2 regions of the Peribacillus sp. QJM3NY_7 genome follow, and region 2 is predicted to be linked to the other one. Evidence: a T-box and tRNA genes for the amino acid it is inferred to sense, from the RefSeq annotation. Region 2 holds a T-box; the other holds one or more tRNA genes.

Region 1 (8,580 bases), 2.7 Mb from region 2:
CGATGAACTCTTGCTTATCCCCCTGATATCCATTTTCATGATAAATGTTGGACACTGGCAAACGCGGCTTTTTATCCGAATGGTTTTTCGGATATCCGACCGCTAGAGCGAATAATGGTATAACACGATGCGGTATATTCAAAATCGCTGACACTTCCGGGAGATTATTGCGGATTCCGCCTATATAGCAAATGCCTAGATCCATCGATTCTGCCGCCAATGCTGCATTTTGGGCCGCTAGAGCCGCGTCAATACAGGCAACCATGAATTTCTCGGTACTTTCAATCGATTCGGACAGGTCCGTGTTTTCCATTTCGGAAACCATATCCTGACGATATAAATCGGCGCAAAAGACGAATAGATGTCCATTCTTCTCTACATATGACTGTGGTCCGGCAAGTTCGGCAAGCTTGGCTTTCTTTTCCGGGTCGGTTACCCCTATGATTGAATACGCTTGAATATAACTTGAAGTCGATGCAGCTTGGGCACATTCCACAATCGTATTGATTTGCTCCCCAGACAATAACTTGTCCTCAAAAGAACGAATGGAACGGTGATCTAAAATTTTCTCAATAATGTTATTCAATGCTCCCACCCCTAAAGAATATGTAAAGTATCCATCATCGGGGCTGAAATGCCCCCGATGACAGTATTGATGAAACTCAACCTTTTGTTTTCAAATCCAATTCACGGTAATTTTGCTGTCTAAGTGCTTCATAAACCAAGATGGCTGCCGTGTTCGACAGATTAAGGGAACGTACTTTATCCGTCATTGGAATCCGCAGGCACCGATCCATATTTTCTTGGATCAGATCTTTCGGGAGACCCGTCGTTTCACGGCCAAAAATGAAGAATATCTCACTTTCTTGATCACTGTAATCGAAGCTGGAATGCGGCTGCTCCCCGAATTTCGTCAAGTAATAAAATTCACCGCCGGCGTTTCTTTCAAAAAACTCTTCTAACGAATCATAATAATGGATCTTTACATTCTCCCAGTAATCGAGCCCGGCCCGTTTGAGCTGTTTGTCATCCGTCGAGAAACCGAGCGGGCGAATGAGATGTAAAGACGTATCCGTCCCTGCACATGTTCTTGCGATATTTCCTGTATTTGCTGGAATCTGTGGTTGATATAAAACTACATGTATTGACACTTCATTTTCACCTCTAGTTTGAACTTCACCTTAATTATAGCATTAAACAAAAAAGACTAAAAACCTATCACCCTCCATCCAAAATCACAAAGAATTTATAAACGATGTTCGGTGTATATCTGGTTGAATCCTCATACGTCCAATACCGGTGACGACTGTTCATCGTATGTGCATTCACAAGCGGCATCCCGTCCTGATCCTTCGCCGTTACAATCAAGTTATGGTCAAACCGTCCGTCCCCTTCGAAATCTATGCAGAGGATATCGCCCAAATTCAATTCCTTGGCCGACTCCACCCGCTTTGTCCTGATGGCATTCCCGGCTTTAAGCAGATGATATAAAGAATGGGCTGTCGTCCATGTATAACTCCAGCTTTTCCCCCTTATCCACCAGCCCTTATTTTTATTTGGCGCCCCCCACATCGGTATTCCCCCTGCATGTAAACATTGTGAAATGTAATTCGTACAATCATCGGTGAATTTATGATAAGCCGGATTGAATTCATTCCACCAACGCTCGGCATATTGAACAGCCTTCATTCGATCATACTTATATGCAAGACGATCTGCGCCTGGATCACTTTTTGGCGGTGCCTCTTCGGTTTCAAAGCTGGGAATCAACTCATTTTCATCCACTATATACCCATTTCGAAACCGTGCCTCCCTTTCTTCCATTTCTTCTTCTATATAAAATGAATCTTCCTGTTTCAATAAATATTGCAGATGGACATGATAGGTCAGGACTGTATCATTGTCTTCCTTTCTTTTCGAATGTACCTTGCCTGCCGCATTCACCCGAACAATTTCGGCGGCGCGGTTCCTCAACATTTTCTTCTTCAAATGTAACTTCCTTTCACCCCGTTCCAGATCATCTGTAGTATAAAACTCCACTCTTTCTTGTAAAAGGCGTTGCAATTGTTCCCTCAAGTTCATGCCCTCCTTCTTACCATCTATGCTAATGTGTATGTACGAGGGCATGGACAAAAACACAACTTCATAAATGTGGGAGTTTCAATCCTCCATAATGAAACTTTTTATAAAGATTTTCCTTGAAGCTTCCGAAATATCTTAAGCAAAAAGCCGCCCCGTTATATTTACGAGGCGGCTGCATTTTAAATATTATTTTGTTTCCAAGGTAAACTGCAGTCCTTTCTCAATTTCCACCAATACCTCTTCATCCTTTTCCTTCATTCGTGCTTCTTCCAATGCGGAAACAGCCTTCTCCCGGCCAATTTTCCCAACTGCCCAGGCCGCCGTCCCCCTGATGACAGGTCGCGGATCATTCTTCATGACCTGTATCAATAGAGGCAATGCCGTTTCATCTTTGAAATGGGCCAATGCTAAAATGGCATTTCGTTGGATTGGTTTTTTACCGCGCCAAGAGCCAGATACATGGCCGTATGTCTCTTTGAAGTCCCGATTTGAAATCGTAAGCAGGGGTTTTAACAGCGGTTTCGCCAGCTCGGGATCGGGTTCCATTTCTTCATGAAAATGAAAATCCATTCCTTTGTTTTTCGGACAAACGGTCTGGCATGTATCACATCCATACAAACGATTGCCTATTTTCGTCCTGAACTCATCCGGAAGGAAACCTTTTGTCTGTGTCAAGAACGCAATGCAACGCTTGGAATTTAGCTGTCCGCCCTGAACGAGGGCTCCAGTCGGGCAAACATCGACACATTTATTGCATGTCCCGCATTGATCTTCCATCGGTTGATCCGGTTCAAATGGCAGGTTGGTGATCATATCACCCAAGTATACATAAGACCCGAACTCCGGTGTGATGATCATACTGTTTTTTGCACTCCAGCCAATACCTGCACGCTCAGCCACTGCCCTATCTGATAACTCACCCGTATCAACCATGGACTTCATCATTGCCCCGGGCACTTTATCTTTAATGAAATTCTCAAGTAACTGCAATTTATTACGGAGAACGGTATGATAATCCGTTCCCCAAGACGCCCGGCAAAAGATCCCGCGGCGTTCACTTTTTGTACTTTGCGGAGCATCCTTCAATTTCGAAGGATAAGCAAGCGCAATCGAAATGATGGATTGCGGTTTATCGAATATCAATTCAGGCCTTACCCTTTTTTCTATATCGGCTTCTTCAAACCCTGACTGGTAATCCAGTTCCTGTTGACGTATCAGCCGACCTTTCAGTTCGGTGAAAGCCGTAGCCGAAGTAAAGCCGATTTTATCGATGCCGATTTCCTTACTATATAAAATCACTTCTTGCTTGAATGAGTTCATATCCATATTAATCACCTACGTTCATTCAGTATTCCCATTGAAGCTTGAATCCATTTCAAACCATTGCTATCTATGATAAACTAATTGCAATCATTTTTGGAGGTGAAACGGTTGGAAATTACCGTATCAGCTAATCTTAGCAGTAAAATCCCTGAATTCAAAGTCGGGGTCATTACATATGAAAACATCGAAGTCGGTCCCTCCCCGCAAATGGTGAAAGGAAGACTTCAACTATTTCAGGAAGCTCTTTTCTTCGACCTTGAAGAAAAGGAATTGACCGACTTTTCCGGCATTAAAGTGTGGCGGGAAATTTTCAAGGCTACAGGAACAAACCCGTCACGGTATCGTCCATCCGTGGAAGCCCTATACCGCCGCGTGAAAAAACAGAATTACTTGACACCCATCCATTCGGCCATCGATTTGAATAACTTCTTTTCACTGTTATATGAAGTTCCGATCGGCATTTATGATGCTGAAAAATTAACGGGAGACATCTCGATTAAGATTGGCGAGGGGGCAGATGGGTATGACGGTTTGAACGGCCGCTTCAATTCCATGGAAAATATGATTACCTCAGCCGATCATGCTGGCGCATTCGGAAGTCCCTACGTTGATTCAGAACGCACGAAAGTCACTGAGGAAACGAAAAAAGCCATCCAAATCATTTATTTACAACCCAATACTTCAACCACGGAAGCAAATCAGCTAACGAAATCCTTGATGGACATGTTCCTTGAAATCCACGGTGGTGAAGGGACTTACTCGATTATGGAAGGATAATTAAAATTGAACGGAAATAAACCCTTTCCACAATCGGAAGGGGTTTTTTCATTATTGTTCCACTTAATAAAACCAGTCCGCGGTATCCTTTTATTTAACCGATCGATCCATACCTTAAAAATTTCTTTTCAGTCGATTCCAGAAATCCGCTCCCTTTCCACCGACTGTCTGCCAAGCCTCCTCGACGTAAACGTCTCCGGGGTCTCGGCTAGCCAGTTACTCGGCAGGAGTGTCGCATATTTCTTCCATCCTTTAAGGATTAATGTAAAAAACCTCAAGGATCACCTCGTCTTAAACTTGGTTCGGGATGTCCAGCCTACGGTTTTTTCTTAATATTTCATTCCAGTCGATCCCAGAAATCCGCTCCCTTTCAGCCGACTGTCTGTAAAGCCTCCTCGACGTAAACGTTTCCGGGGTCTCAGCTAGCCAGTTACTCGGCAGGAGTGTCGCATATTTCTTCCATCTTTTAAGGATTAATGTAAAAAACCTCAAGGATCACCTCGTAAATTTGGTTCGGGATGTCCAGCCTACGGTTTTTTCTTAATATTTCATTCCAGTCGATTCCAGAAATCCACTCCCTTTCCGCCGTCTGTCTGCCAAGTCTCCTCTACGTAAACGTCTCCGGGATCTCGGCTAGCCAGTTACTTGGCAGGAGTGTCGCAAATTTTTTACATCCTTTATGGGTTACTGTAAAAAAACCTCAAGGATCACCTCGTCATAAACTTGGTTCAAGATGAGTCTAGCCTGCGGTTTTTATTTAAAAGAACATTCCAGTTGATTGGAACGTAAGGTACGAGACTCCTGCGGAAAAGCGTGGACAAGGAGGCTCCCGGACCGCCCGCGGAAAGCGAGTGCCTGTAGTGGAAATCAACGATCAGATTTGCTAACCCTCAAAAACACTTTCCGTTTTACCCCAGAAACCCGTTCCCTTCCCTCCGACTGTCTGCGAAGCCTCATCAAAGCAAACGTCTCCGGGGTCCCGGCTAGCCGATTTACAATGGTTACTTTCTGCCTTTCGATTGATAATCATCGATGCTACATAAGCCTGGCACGCCTTTCTCTTCCCCATTAACAAAAAAGCACAAACTTAGTCAAACTGATTCTACTAACGTAGTTAATCATATTGACTAAGTTTGTGCTGCATCGAAATTCCCGGATGAAGGATAATCAAAATTTTTCGGGTATGACATACTGTATTACCGCTTCGATGAAATGCAGGCAATTTGGACAATAAAAAAATCCCACTGTAAACAGTAGAATTCTTGTAATAATATTTAAACGCAAAGCTTCGTTCTCCAGGTAACGAAACCCTACGTTATGAGTATGTATTGGAGCGGGTGAAGGGAATCGAACCCTCATCATCAGCTTGGAAGGCTGAGGTTTTACCACTAAACTACACCCGCATATTCTTGTAGAAGTTTGTCGAATTACCAATCAACAAAATTAATTATATAGTTTAATGTGAAAAAATGCAATAGTTCTTTTAAAAAAAATTAATAATTAGCGTATTGTAACGTTAATATATTCATTCACTCTAGTAAGTATGTTAAAAAGTCCTCTGATTCAGAGAACTTTTTTCATCCTATATGATGATTTAAGACCAAATGACTTCCATTAAACGCGGATAAACCTGCTGTGCCGTTTCTAGCAGCATGATTAACTTCCTGAACGCCAGATCCGGTACGATATCCCCCTCAATGGAGTATGAATAACGAATCGAAATGGTCCCATTTTCTTCATACAGCTTGGAATACCTGAAATTAGCATTAAATTCATTCAACAGTGTATGTACATCCTGTTTCTTTTCAGGGTTCTTCAACTCGGCGACATTAAAGCAAAATAAGTCCGCCACATTTTCATCTTGATTGAAAGCAAATACTAAAAGGACCTTCCACCCGTCCTTTAACTTTTGCTCGGCTCTAAAAAAGGTGGTGCCATCTTCATTCAACTCATTCATATAGATTTTCTCACTAGTTAAAAAATCACGAAATTTAGCAACGTTTGACATGGTTCATCACCTTTCTGTTTATAAGTCCATTTTATAATGAAAACAAGCATTTTTACAGACTTTTCTATTATCCTGCCAATTTCCTCCTATTAACAGGGGCGACCTTAAAAGGAAGGGAGTCATATATGAACTCCCTTCCTGGATTGATTATCCAGTTGCTTCTCCGCAAAACTGAAGCGCTACTTGCAGGTCCAAAATTACCTGGCGGATTTTTGAGTATCCTTCCATGTCAGGAACTTCTTTATTCGTAAGTAGTCGACCTTTATCTGCCGCTATCGATGGCTTATCCTTCAAATGGTTTAAGAGATACCACTAATATATTTTACTTGAAAGGAAAACGGCCTTTTCCCGATTGAATATCGAAAAAAGGCCGCTTTTGTTATAGCTGCTTAAAAGTCACATCGAAGAACCTTCCTCAGCTATATTTCCATAAAACTTATAGTTGAGCGAATTCGGGTTCCGCAACTTTTACAAGCTGTTTTCCGAGGTTCGTTCCTTTAAACAGACCTAAAAATGCATCCGGTGTGTTTTCGAACCCTTCAATAATCGTTTCTTCATACTTCAGCTTTCCTTCTTGAAGCCACTTACCTAATTCCGTAGCACCCTCCTGGAATCTAGCAGCATAATTTCCAACTGTGAAACCTTTCATTAGTGCACTGGTTTTGATCATTGCCGATTGCAGACGCGGTCCTAGATCTTTTCCTTCCGCGTTATATGAGGAAATCGCCCCGCATAATGGAATTCGGGCATTCGCATTCAAAAGTGTAAAAACAGCATCGGACACCTCGCCGCCCACATTATCGAAATAAACATCGACTCCATCAGGAACAGCATTGGCTAAATCTGTCGCAAAACTATCACTTTTATAATTTACGGCTCCATCAAACCCGAGCTCTTTCGTTAAGTACTCAAGTTTTTCATCCGAACCAGCGATGCCAACAACCTTCGCACCTTTAATCTTAGCAATTTGTCCGACTACTGAACCAACTGCTCCAGCCGCTCCTGAAACGACTACCGTTTCACCCTCTTGAGGTTTACCAATATCAAGCAAACCAAAATAAGCAGTTAAACCGGTCATTCCAAGAATCCCCAAATGAGTTGTGACCGGAGCCACCTTGGGATCAATCACACGGATTTCCTTTTCAGTGACAACTGTGTATTCTGCCCAGTCGATATTCCCAACAACGACATCCCCTTGTTTGAAGGAATTCGATTTCGACTCAACAACTTCAGCAACAACGCCGCCCGTGATGACCTTATTCAATTCAAATGGAGCTATATATGATTTGGTATCTTGCATTCTGCCACGCATGTATGGATCGACAGATAAATATAGTGTACGTACTAAAATCTCATTATCCTTCGGTGTGGGAACTTCACTCTCAACAAAGTTAAAATCCCCTTTAGAAGGCATACCTTTCGGGCGATTTGCCAGGGTGATTATTTGTTGTTTGGTTTGTGTCATCATTGTTCCTCCTTGGTTTGAATACGTAATTTCGAAAAGAAGCGTATCACTGATGAAGTTCATAGGTCAAAGATTATGATTGGCTATTGCTTCCATAACACTATTTATGTATCCTTTCCTGAAAACCTCAAACTTGCTACAGCCTATTATGTCCCATGTTTTTCATTTTAATAAACGTTTCGCTCACCAGAAAAATTTAACGGCCTTTCCCCGATTGGATACCGGGAAAAGGCCGCAGCTTGAAATACTCTTTTTTTATTTTCCGCTTTACAGGGCTACTGCCCCTTCTTCTTATGAACTAATTCATGGATAGTCTACATCAATTTTGAAATGAACATCGTTGCAATTCCAAAGTAAATTAGTAACGAAAGTATATCATTCAGTGTTGTAATTAGCGGACCAGACGCAACTGCGGGATCGATGTTGAATTTATATAATATCAAAGGAATAATGGTCCCAGCTAAAGTCCCGATAATCAGGGTCATCACCAATGAACTTCCAACCACTAATCCCAAAACGGGATTTCCCTGCCAAACATAAGCTATGATGGAAATTAATATTCCGCAGGTGATGCCTATTATCAAGCCAACTTTCAGTTCCCGTATAATGAGCCTGGTCACGGCTCCTTTATCCGTATCACTAGTGATTAGGCCTCTTACAACAACAGCTAAAGATTGAGTGCCTGTATTTCCAGTCATCCCTGCGATCATCGGCATAAAGAAGGCAAGTGCAACAACTTTGGACAAGGTTTCTTCAAAACTGCTTATAATGGTTCCGGACACTAATCCGATGAATAAAAGTAAAATAAGCCAGGGCAGCCGACGATATGCGGCCACATGCGCCTTCGTGTCAAAGTCTATAGCTTTACCGGATGCCGATAATTTTTCAATATCTTCATTCGCTTCCTTAATGACAACATCAATAA
Region 2 (8,580 bases):
ACCAGAGTATAAGCAATGATTGCCCCATCCAACTTAGCCAGTGATATCACTTCATCCACGTTTTGTTCATCTTCAATATACGGAATTCTCTTTATGGAAAAAGCAGATCCCGAGAACTGGCTTGCAGCGGCTTTTGTGACCAATTCCGCTGTTTCTCCTACTGAATCCGATACAACATATATAATAGAACCGTTCATATTCTCCGTCATTCCTTTTGCAAGCCCCCTAATAGCCTTCATCAGCCAAAGCTACGAATGCTTTCGTAATATTGGTTTTTGTAATCCTTCCAATTACTTCATAGCCCTTTTCTGTGTCTTTGACGACCGGTAATGAGTCGATTTGTTTATCAATCAGTTTTTTGGCAACATCAATCAAAAGGTCTTCTTTTGAACACATTGTAATATTGGGCATCCTAGTCATGATGATATTGACTGGAATGGAGTTAAGCTCTTGTTTCCCAATACTCGCACGCAATAAGTCTTTCCTTGATAAGACACCAACAAGCAATGCATGCTTATCGACGACGAACATTGTTCCGACATCTTCTAAAAACATCATGACGATTGCATCGTATACGGAAATGCCCTCGTCAACGACGACAGGTATCGATTGGTAGTCCCGTACATAAAGATGGTTAAGGCTATCTGTCAAAAGCTGTGTCCCTGACCTGCCTGTATAGAAATACCCCACTCTGGGCCGGGCATCAAGAAAACCTGCCATCGTTAAAATCGCTAAATCCGGGCGAAGTGTCGCCCTGGTAAGGTTCAATCTATCCGCAATATGTTCTCCAGTAATCGGTCCGTTTTCTTTTACAATTTGTAAAATTTGTTCCTGACGCTTATTCAATTGGATTATAATCACCACCCCACTGCTTTCGCAGAGTAAAGTAACAAAAGTTATTCATTTAATAATTATATACTAAATAATTTAATTAGGGCATTTTTGTCCTATTTATTGATCATTTATCTTTTTAAGAAATCGGAAACCCATATTCAAAGGGTTTCCGATTCCATACATCCTTTCGATCATGTAAGGATGATTTTATTCATGGCAGCAAAACCTGCAACCAAATCACTGATTTCCTTCATTAAGGATAAACGGTTGTTGCGGATTGCTTCATCCTCTGCCATGACCATTGTATTCTCGAAATATGACTCTATTTCCGATTGAAGCGAAACAAGCTCTTCAAACCGCTCATTCTCATCTTTAGATTCCATATAACGCATTGCCACTTTTTGATATTTTACATATAACGCATTTTCTTGATCATTTTCAAAGGCAGCAGGGTCGACTGTCACCTGATTGTCACATTTTACGGCAATGTTCATGACCCGGCTTAGAGCTTCCAGGCTTTCCTTAAAGCCTGCTTCTTCTTTTTTCGCATCCAATACATGTGCACGTTCCACGATTGAGTGGATATAACCGATCTCATTAAACAAAACTGCGTCAATCAAATCGTAACGGATTTGCTGTTCTTGAAGCATGTGTTTGACACGTGCTTTAAAGAATGTGAACATATCCGCTTTAACTTCTTCAAGATCACGTTTTAAGATACCTTTTGATTCCGGTCCTTTAAGACCTAAAACAATAAGCTCCTCTAATGAAATATTCCATTTCTTCTCAGCTAGAATTTGGACGACACCGCTCGCCTGCCTTCTTAATGCGTAAGGATCCTGGGAACCTGTCGGGATGACGCCAATAGCGAAGAACGAAGACAATGTATCAATTTTTTCAGCCAAACTCACAACCGCTCCAATGACTGAAGGCGGTACAGCATCATCCGCATGCCTTGGCATATAATGTTCATTGATAGCCGCGGCCACTTCTTTGGCTTCCCCTTTTAAGAGAGCATATTTTTCACCCATATACCCTTGCAATTCAGGGAATTCATAAACCATATTACTTACCAAATCGAACTTGGCAATTGCCGCTGTACGAAGCGCCATTTCTTTTTCCGCCTTTAAATTCAAAGCATCCGCAAGAGCACCGGTCACTTCAGTTACCCGGGCAGTTTTCTCGGCCAATGTACCGATTTCTTCATGATAAACGATGCTGTCAAGCTTTTTCAAAGCATCCGAAATCTCTTTTTTCTGATCTTCTTTATAGAAAAATGCTGCATCCGATAAGCGGGCACGCAATACTTTTTCATTACCTTTAGAAACCTTATCCAAATGGCGGTCATCGCCGTTGCGCACGGTTACAAAGTAAGCAAGCAGGTTCCCTTCTTGATCTTTAACAGGGAAATAACGTTGGTGTTCCTTCATTGATGTGATAAGTACCTCAGCAGGAAGCTCAAGGAATTCTTCTTCAAAATGTCCAAATAACACCGTTGGATACTCTACCAAATTATTTACCTCTTCAAGCAGATCTTCATCGACAGGGATGATCCAGCCTTTCTCCTGCTCAAGCTCTTTAATCTGATCCAATATAACTTGCCGGCGTTTATCTGGATCTGCCATTACAAATTGTTCTGTCAGCGTATCTTCGTACTGTTCCGGCTGCTCGATGATGGCGCTATTACCTAAGAAACGATGTCCTTTTGTTTCACGGCCCGTTTCCACATCAGCAATGCTGAATGGCACTATTTCATTGCCAAATAAGGCAATCAGCCATTTAATCGGACGGACGAAGCGGAGCTCCTGATTGGCCCAGCGCATATTTTTCGGGAACGTCATGCCGCTGATGATTTCAGCAAGCTCAGATAAAAGCTGAACGGTTTGCTGTCCTTTTATGAATTTATTCACATGGACATATTCAACACCCTTGAGTTCTTTAAAATATATGTCCTCTGAAGTCATGCCTTGACCCCTGACGAATCCCAATGCTGCTTTAGACCAGTTGCCTTCGCTGTCCAACGCGATTTTTTTGGCCGGACCTTTTGCCTCTTCTTCGATATCCTTTTGTGATTCTTCCACGTCCTTCACCAATACGGCCAAACGTCTTGGTGTGGAAAAAGCTTCAACCGTCCCGAATTCTATCGCTTTTTCCGTAAGCCATCGCTGCACTTTATCTGACAACTGTTTCATTGATGTTGTCACAAAACGGGCAGGCAGTTCTTCCAATCCAATCTCCAATAACAAATCACGCTTGCTCATTTGTATTCTCCCCTTTCACTTTCAGGATCGGGAAGCCTAATTTTTCCCGCTCTTCATAGAAGGTTTTTGCAACCTTACGCGCTAAGTTACGGCACCGGGCAATATAACCCGTTCTTTCCGTCACCGAGATGGCGCCTTTGGCATCCAAAAGGTTAAATGTATGGGAACATTTCAAAACATAATCATATGCAGGATGTACAAGTCCTTCTTCCATTTGTCGATGCGCTTCCTTTTCATACATCGTGAAAAGCTGAAACAGCATGTCAAGGTCGGAGGTTTCGAACGTATATTTCGAATGTTCGTATTCCGGCTGACCAAATATATCGCGAACAGTGAATCCATCTGTCCATTCTAGGTCAAATACGTTCTCCTTATCTTGAATGTAAGAGGCGAGACGTTCGATCCCGTATGTAATTTCCACGGAAACCGGTTTACACTCAAGGCCGCCCACCTGTTGGAAATATGTAAATTGCGTGATTTCCATTCCATCAAGCCACACTTCCCAACCGAGTCCGGCACACCCTAGGGATGGATTTTCCCAATTGTCCTCCACAAAGCGAATATCATGCTCGAGCGGATTTATCCCTAAAGCACGTAATGAATCCAAATACAACTCTTGGATATTGTCAGGAGACGGCTTCATGATCACTTGGAACTGATGATGCTGATACAGTCGATTAGGGTTCTCACCATAACGACCGTCAGCAGGACGGCGGGAAGGCTCTACGTAAGCCACGCTCCAAGGCTCCGGTCCAATGGCTCTCAGGAACGTGTATGGGCTCATCGTACCTGCCCCTTTCTCGACATCATAAGCATTCATCAATATGCAGCCTTGCTCAGACCAATGCTTTTGTAACGTTAAAATCATATTTTGAATATTCATCGTACACCTCCAGGTTATTTAAACGGCTTTTAGATTATAGGTCGGAAACCCATTACATTTTGGCAAACAAAAAACTCCCGTCCCTATGCGAAATGCATAGGGACGAGAGTTTACCCGCGGTTCCACCCTAATTGCCGTTTACAAAACGGCCTCTTTTCAAAGCAACATGCTCCGGAAACGCCCTTCCCTGTAAATCCATATCCCGGCTTCCACCGTCCCGGGTTCGCTTTTTATGGAGAATGACAGATACTCTTTTCCATCAACGCAATCTTCTTATTTTGATGATTAGAATTTTATACAAACTAGCATGGAATGTCAATAGGTCAGAACCTAAAACATATCTTTCATCGTATCAATCTGTTTCAGGAACTTTTTTGATTTCAAAAGCAGACCGGAATATTCCTCATAATATGCATCGATGATCTTCCGCAGTTCTTTTTTCGTTTCAGGCTTGACCGAAATGTTTCCGAGCCTTGATAAATCTAAATAATAAAAAATCCGAAGCAATTTGACGGCTGCAGGTGAAATTTTAAAATGATAAGGGTCTTTCCCCAGACAGCGGTGACAAATAAAGCCCGCTTCCCGAAGCGAGAAGGAGAATTCCCCTTCCGTTTCACCACATACAGCACACTGATTCAGCACTGGGTTAATCCCATTGACGGGCAGCATCTTCATTTCAAAAATGAATGTCAAAACCTCCGCGTCATATTCCTCGTTTATGTAATGCAAGGTTTGCGAAAGCAATTCATACAAATATGGATTCGGTTTCTTATCCTCGACGCTTTTATCAAGCAATTCAATAATATATGAAGCATAAGCGGTGGCAAAAAGATCCTCCCTTATGAAACGGAGTGAATCGACCATTTCGCCTTGCTGAAGACTGCCGAGTCCGGTTGATGTGGTTACAAGAAAATACCCGGAGCAAAAAAGCTGTGTGACGGCGGAAAGCCTGCTGTTAGGTTTACTGGCCCCTCTCGCCATGACGCCAATTTTCCCTAGCTCACGGGTATATATAGTAATGATTTTGTTGTTTTCTCCATATGCAGTTCGCCTTATGACAATGCCCTCACATTTTTGGAGCATACCAAGACACCACCCATGCTCGCCAAGGCTAACCTATGAAACAGGAAAATCAATTTCTGCTAGCTCATCATTCAATCCCAAGTGTCTTTCCTGTCTTTCGACTTCTATCTCCTTAAACAGCAAATAGGTGTCCACATTACCTGTTTCAGTGAATAATTCCCAGGTAAAATCCAACATATAAAGCCCACCTTTCATTTTTAACTAGCAATATGAATATCCGACCATATGATTAGCTTGACCGTTTTCCTAACTTTCATGATGCGTAAATTTTGTTAATTAATACTCGCTTTCATTGAAGCCGTAATCACGAAGCTGGCTTGCTTTGTTACGCCAATCCTTCTGTACCTTCACCCATAGTTCCAAGAAAACTTTAGAGCCCAATAGGTTTTCGATATCCACCCTGGCACGGCTGCCGACTTCTTTAAGCATTTTCCCTTGCTTTCCAATGACAATGCCTTTTTGTGAATCCCGTTCGACAACGATAGTCGCCATGACATTGATGGTGTCGCTATTGTCCATCTTTTTAATTGAATCGATGACAACAGCCACTGAATGTGGAATTTCTTCCCGTGTCAGGTGCAGTACCTTCTCGCGGACCAATTCGGAAATGATAAAACGTTCCGGGTGGTCGGTCACTTGGTCAGCTGGATAGAACTGGGGACCTTCAGGCAGATGCTCTTTGATTTGTTCAAGCAGGGTATCCACATTATTTCCTTCAAGCGCAGAAATCGGAACGACTGCCGCAAAAGGGTAAAGCTGTTGATATTTTTCAATGATCGGAAGCAAATCATCTGGATGCATCGCATCGATTTTGTTTACGACGAGGAAAACAGGCGTTTTTACGGATTGAAGTTTTTCGATGATAAACTCGTCACCGCGTCCGTATCCTTCAGTCGCATTGATCATGAAGAGAATCAAATCGACTTCCTTCAATGTATTCGTTGCCACTTTCATCATGAAGTCGCCAAGCTTATGCTTTGGTTTATGGATGCCGGGTGTATCGATGAATATCATTTGTGAATCGTTTTGCGTAAGTACACCCTGGACCTTATTTCTTGTAGTTTGCGGTTTATCACTCATAATGGCGATTTTCTGGCCGATGACCCGATTCAGAAATGTACTTTTTCCAACATTAGGTCGTCCAATTATTGAAATGAAACCTGATTTGTAACCTTTTACTTGTGTATCGTCAAATAGTTTATCCATTTAAATCCTCCGGTGAAAAAGCTCCTGGAAGCAATTCCTGTACTGTTAGTTCTTTTATATCCCCATGTAAGTTGGTCAAAACGACTGGCATATCCTTTTCGCACAGTTCTGAAATAACCTGCCTGCATGCCCCGCATGGAGCGACGGGACCATCGGTATCAGCCACGACTGCAAGTTTGGTGAATTTTTTATCGTCATGGGCATAAGCGCTGAATAAAGCTGTCCTTTCGGCGCAATTACACATGCTGTATGCAGCATTTTCTATATTACAACCATGATAGACCTTTCCATCAGCGGTTAAAAGGGCTGCCCCCACCTTAAACTTGGAGTAAGGCACATAAGCTTTATCCCTTGCTTTTTTAGCTTCCTCAATCAATTCTTTTGTATTCAATTCACATCTTCCTTTCAAATTGAGTACCATTTCGGCAACCTACAGGCCAACCTTAGGCAAAAAGATAATCAATCCAACTATAATAGAAAATATAGCATATATGAATACAGCTCCGGCTGCAATATCTTTTGCCTGCTTGGCAAGCGGATGGATTTGGTCCGTTACCAGGTCCACTACCCTTTCAATCGCGGAATTAACGAGCTCCAACGTAATCGTACCGGCTATGGCCGCCAAAATGAAAAGCCACTCCATCCCATTCAATGAGAAGTGCCAACCAAAGAATACGACGATTGCCGTTAACGCGAAATGGATCTTGATATTGCGTTCAGTCCGAACAGCCTCCAAAATTCCCTGACAGGCGAAAGAGAAACTTTTTAATAAAGGATACTTTTTTTTACCCTTCTCTTGAAAGTCCATATTCTTCCAAGATCTCCTTTTGTTTAGTGAACATCACTTTTTCATCTTCTTCATTCATATGGTCGAATCCCAATAAATGAAGAAAACCATGCAGTGCTAAAAATCCAAGTTCCCGGTCAAATGAATGACCATATTCTTCAGCTTGTTCTTTCGTGCGTTCAATGGAAATGATGATATCACCTAACATGCGGGGCATTTCCGCTCCGACAATTTCCACTTCATCTTCCCCCATTTCTTCAAGCGCAAAAGAAATGACATCTGTAGCTGAATCTTTATGACGATATTCTTTATTGATTTCCCGAATCCTATCATTGTCTACAAATGTAACAGACAGCTCGGTGTCTTTTTCAATGTTTTCTTTTCTTGCCGCAAATTGAAGAATGCTTTCAACAAGCTGCTGAGCTTCCTCCGTTACTTCATTCGTTTCATCCATTAAATCGATAGCTAAAATCATTCTTTCACCTTCTGTCCTAATTTATCCGGCTCCGGATATTCAATCCTGGAGTGGAAGATACCATTCAGCGATTCACATAAGGAATGCTTCACGATACTTAATTCTCTCATAGTAATGTCACATTCATCAAATTGTCCATCAGAAATCCTGTCCTGAATGATGAAACTAACCAGCTCTTCAATCTTCTCCGGAGTTGGGTGCTTCATCGACCTCACTGCAGCTTCCACACTATCGGCTATGCCGATGACGGCCACTTCCTTCATTATCGCCCTCGGCCCGGGATATCGGTAGGCCGCCTCGAGTGTGGACTCATCCTGTTTTTTTGCCTTATGGTAGAAAAATTTCAATAATGTGGTCCCATGATGCTGCTCTGCAATATCCACAATCTCTTTCGGGAATTTGTGACTGCGCAGCATCTCCCCGCCATCTACGGCATGGGCAATGATGATATCCCTGCTCGTTTCCGGCTGCAGCCGATCATGCGGGTTCTCTTCGCTCATCTGATTTTCGATGAAGAAGTGCGGCCGCTTCGTTTTACCGATATCATGATAATAACTGCCGACCCTTGCCAGCAAGCCATTCGAGCCGATGGCTTCACAAGCCGATTCCGCCAAATTGGCGACCATTACACTATGATGATATGTCCCCGGAGCCTCAATCAAGATCTTCCGCAATAACGGATGATTGGGATTCGCGAGCTCGATAAGCTTAATCGATGATAAAATCCCGAAACCAGCCTCGAAAAACGGTAACAGGCCCATTGTCAAAACGGCTGCACCCACTCCAGAACCTATGGCAGCTAAAGCATAATATAAGTACTCCATTCTAGTATAATGGCTGTCCATAATAAAGATGAGCGAAAAAACAAATGCCATATTGATTAAAGACAACAGCAGCCCCGCTACCAGCACCTTTGATTTGAAATTGGGCCTGGATAGGATGATGATTGCCGTCAATCCCCCGAAAATGATATAAAGCCCCATCGAGAAATCCAGATTTCCAGGTGTATCACCATTAAATATAATCGTACCATACGAACCTAACAAAATGA

Evidence for each region. The T-box of region 2 lies ahead of glyQ (glycine--tRNA ligase subunit alpha). A T-box ahead of a tRNA ligase gene usually reads a tRNA of that ligase, here a tRNA-Gly.
Region 1: it has a tRNA-Gly gene. The T-box ahead of glyQ (glycine--tRNA ligase subunit alpha) is inferred to sense a tRNA for this amino acid. The anticodon was not compared.

The regions. Positions count from the first base shown of each region.
Region 1 covers NZ_CM149663.1:919,709-928,288, reverse strand. Annotated here, with positions in the region: gene nfsA (oxygen-insensitive NADPH nitroreductase) at 1-586, opposite strand, end outside; gene trmL (tRNA (uridine(34)/cytosine(34)/5-carboxymethylaminomethyluridine(34)-2'-O)-methyltransferase TrmL) at 663-1,151, opposite strand; gene AC0VX1_RS04405 (amidase domain-containing protein) at 1,219-2,076, opposite strand; gene queG (tRNA epoxyqueuosine(34) reductase QueG) at 2,269-3,408, opposite strand; gene AC0VX1_RS04395 (B3/B4 domain-containing protein) at 3,514-4,182, shown strand; tRNA gene AC0VX1_RS04390 (tRNA-Gly) at 5,512-5,585, opposite strand; gene AC0VX1_RS04385 (YbjN domain-containing protein) at 5,777-6,190, opposite strand; gene AC0VX1_RS04380 (NADP-dependent oxidoreductase) at 6,627-7,655, opposite strand; gene mgtE (magnesium transporter) at 7,970-8,580, opposite strand, start outside.
Region 2 covers NZ_CM149663.1:3,659,740-3,668,319, forward strand. Annotated here, with positions in the region: gene AC0VX1_RS17520 (pyruvate, water dikinase regulatory protein) at 1-197, opposite strand, end outside; gene ccpN (transcriptional regulator CcpN) at 226-864, opposite strand; gene glyS (glycine--tRNA ligase subunit beta) at 1,026-3,095, opposite strand; gene glyQ (glycine--tRNA ligase subunit alpha) at 3,082-3,978, opposite strand; T-box leader at 4,074-4,250, opposite strand; gene recO (DNA repair protein RecO) at 4,309-5,061, opposite strand; gene AC0VX1_RS17545 (YqzL family protein) at 5,095-5,238, opposite strand; gene era (GTPase Era) at 5,338-6,267, opposite strand; gene AC0VX1_RS17555 (cytidine deaminase) at 6,260-6,658, opposite strand; gene AC0VX1_RS17560 (diacylglycerol kinase family protein) at 6,698-7,075, opposite strand; gene ybeY (rRNA maturation RNase YbeY) at 7,053-7,529, opposite strand; gene AC0VX1_RS17570 (HD family phosphohydrolase) at 7,526-8,580, opposite strand, start outside.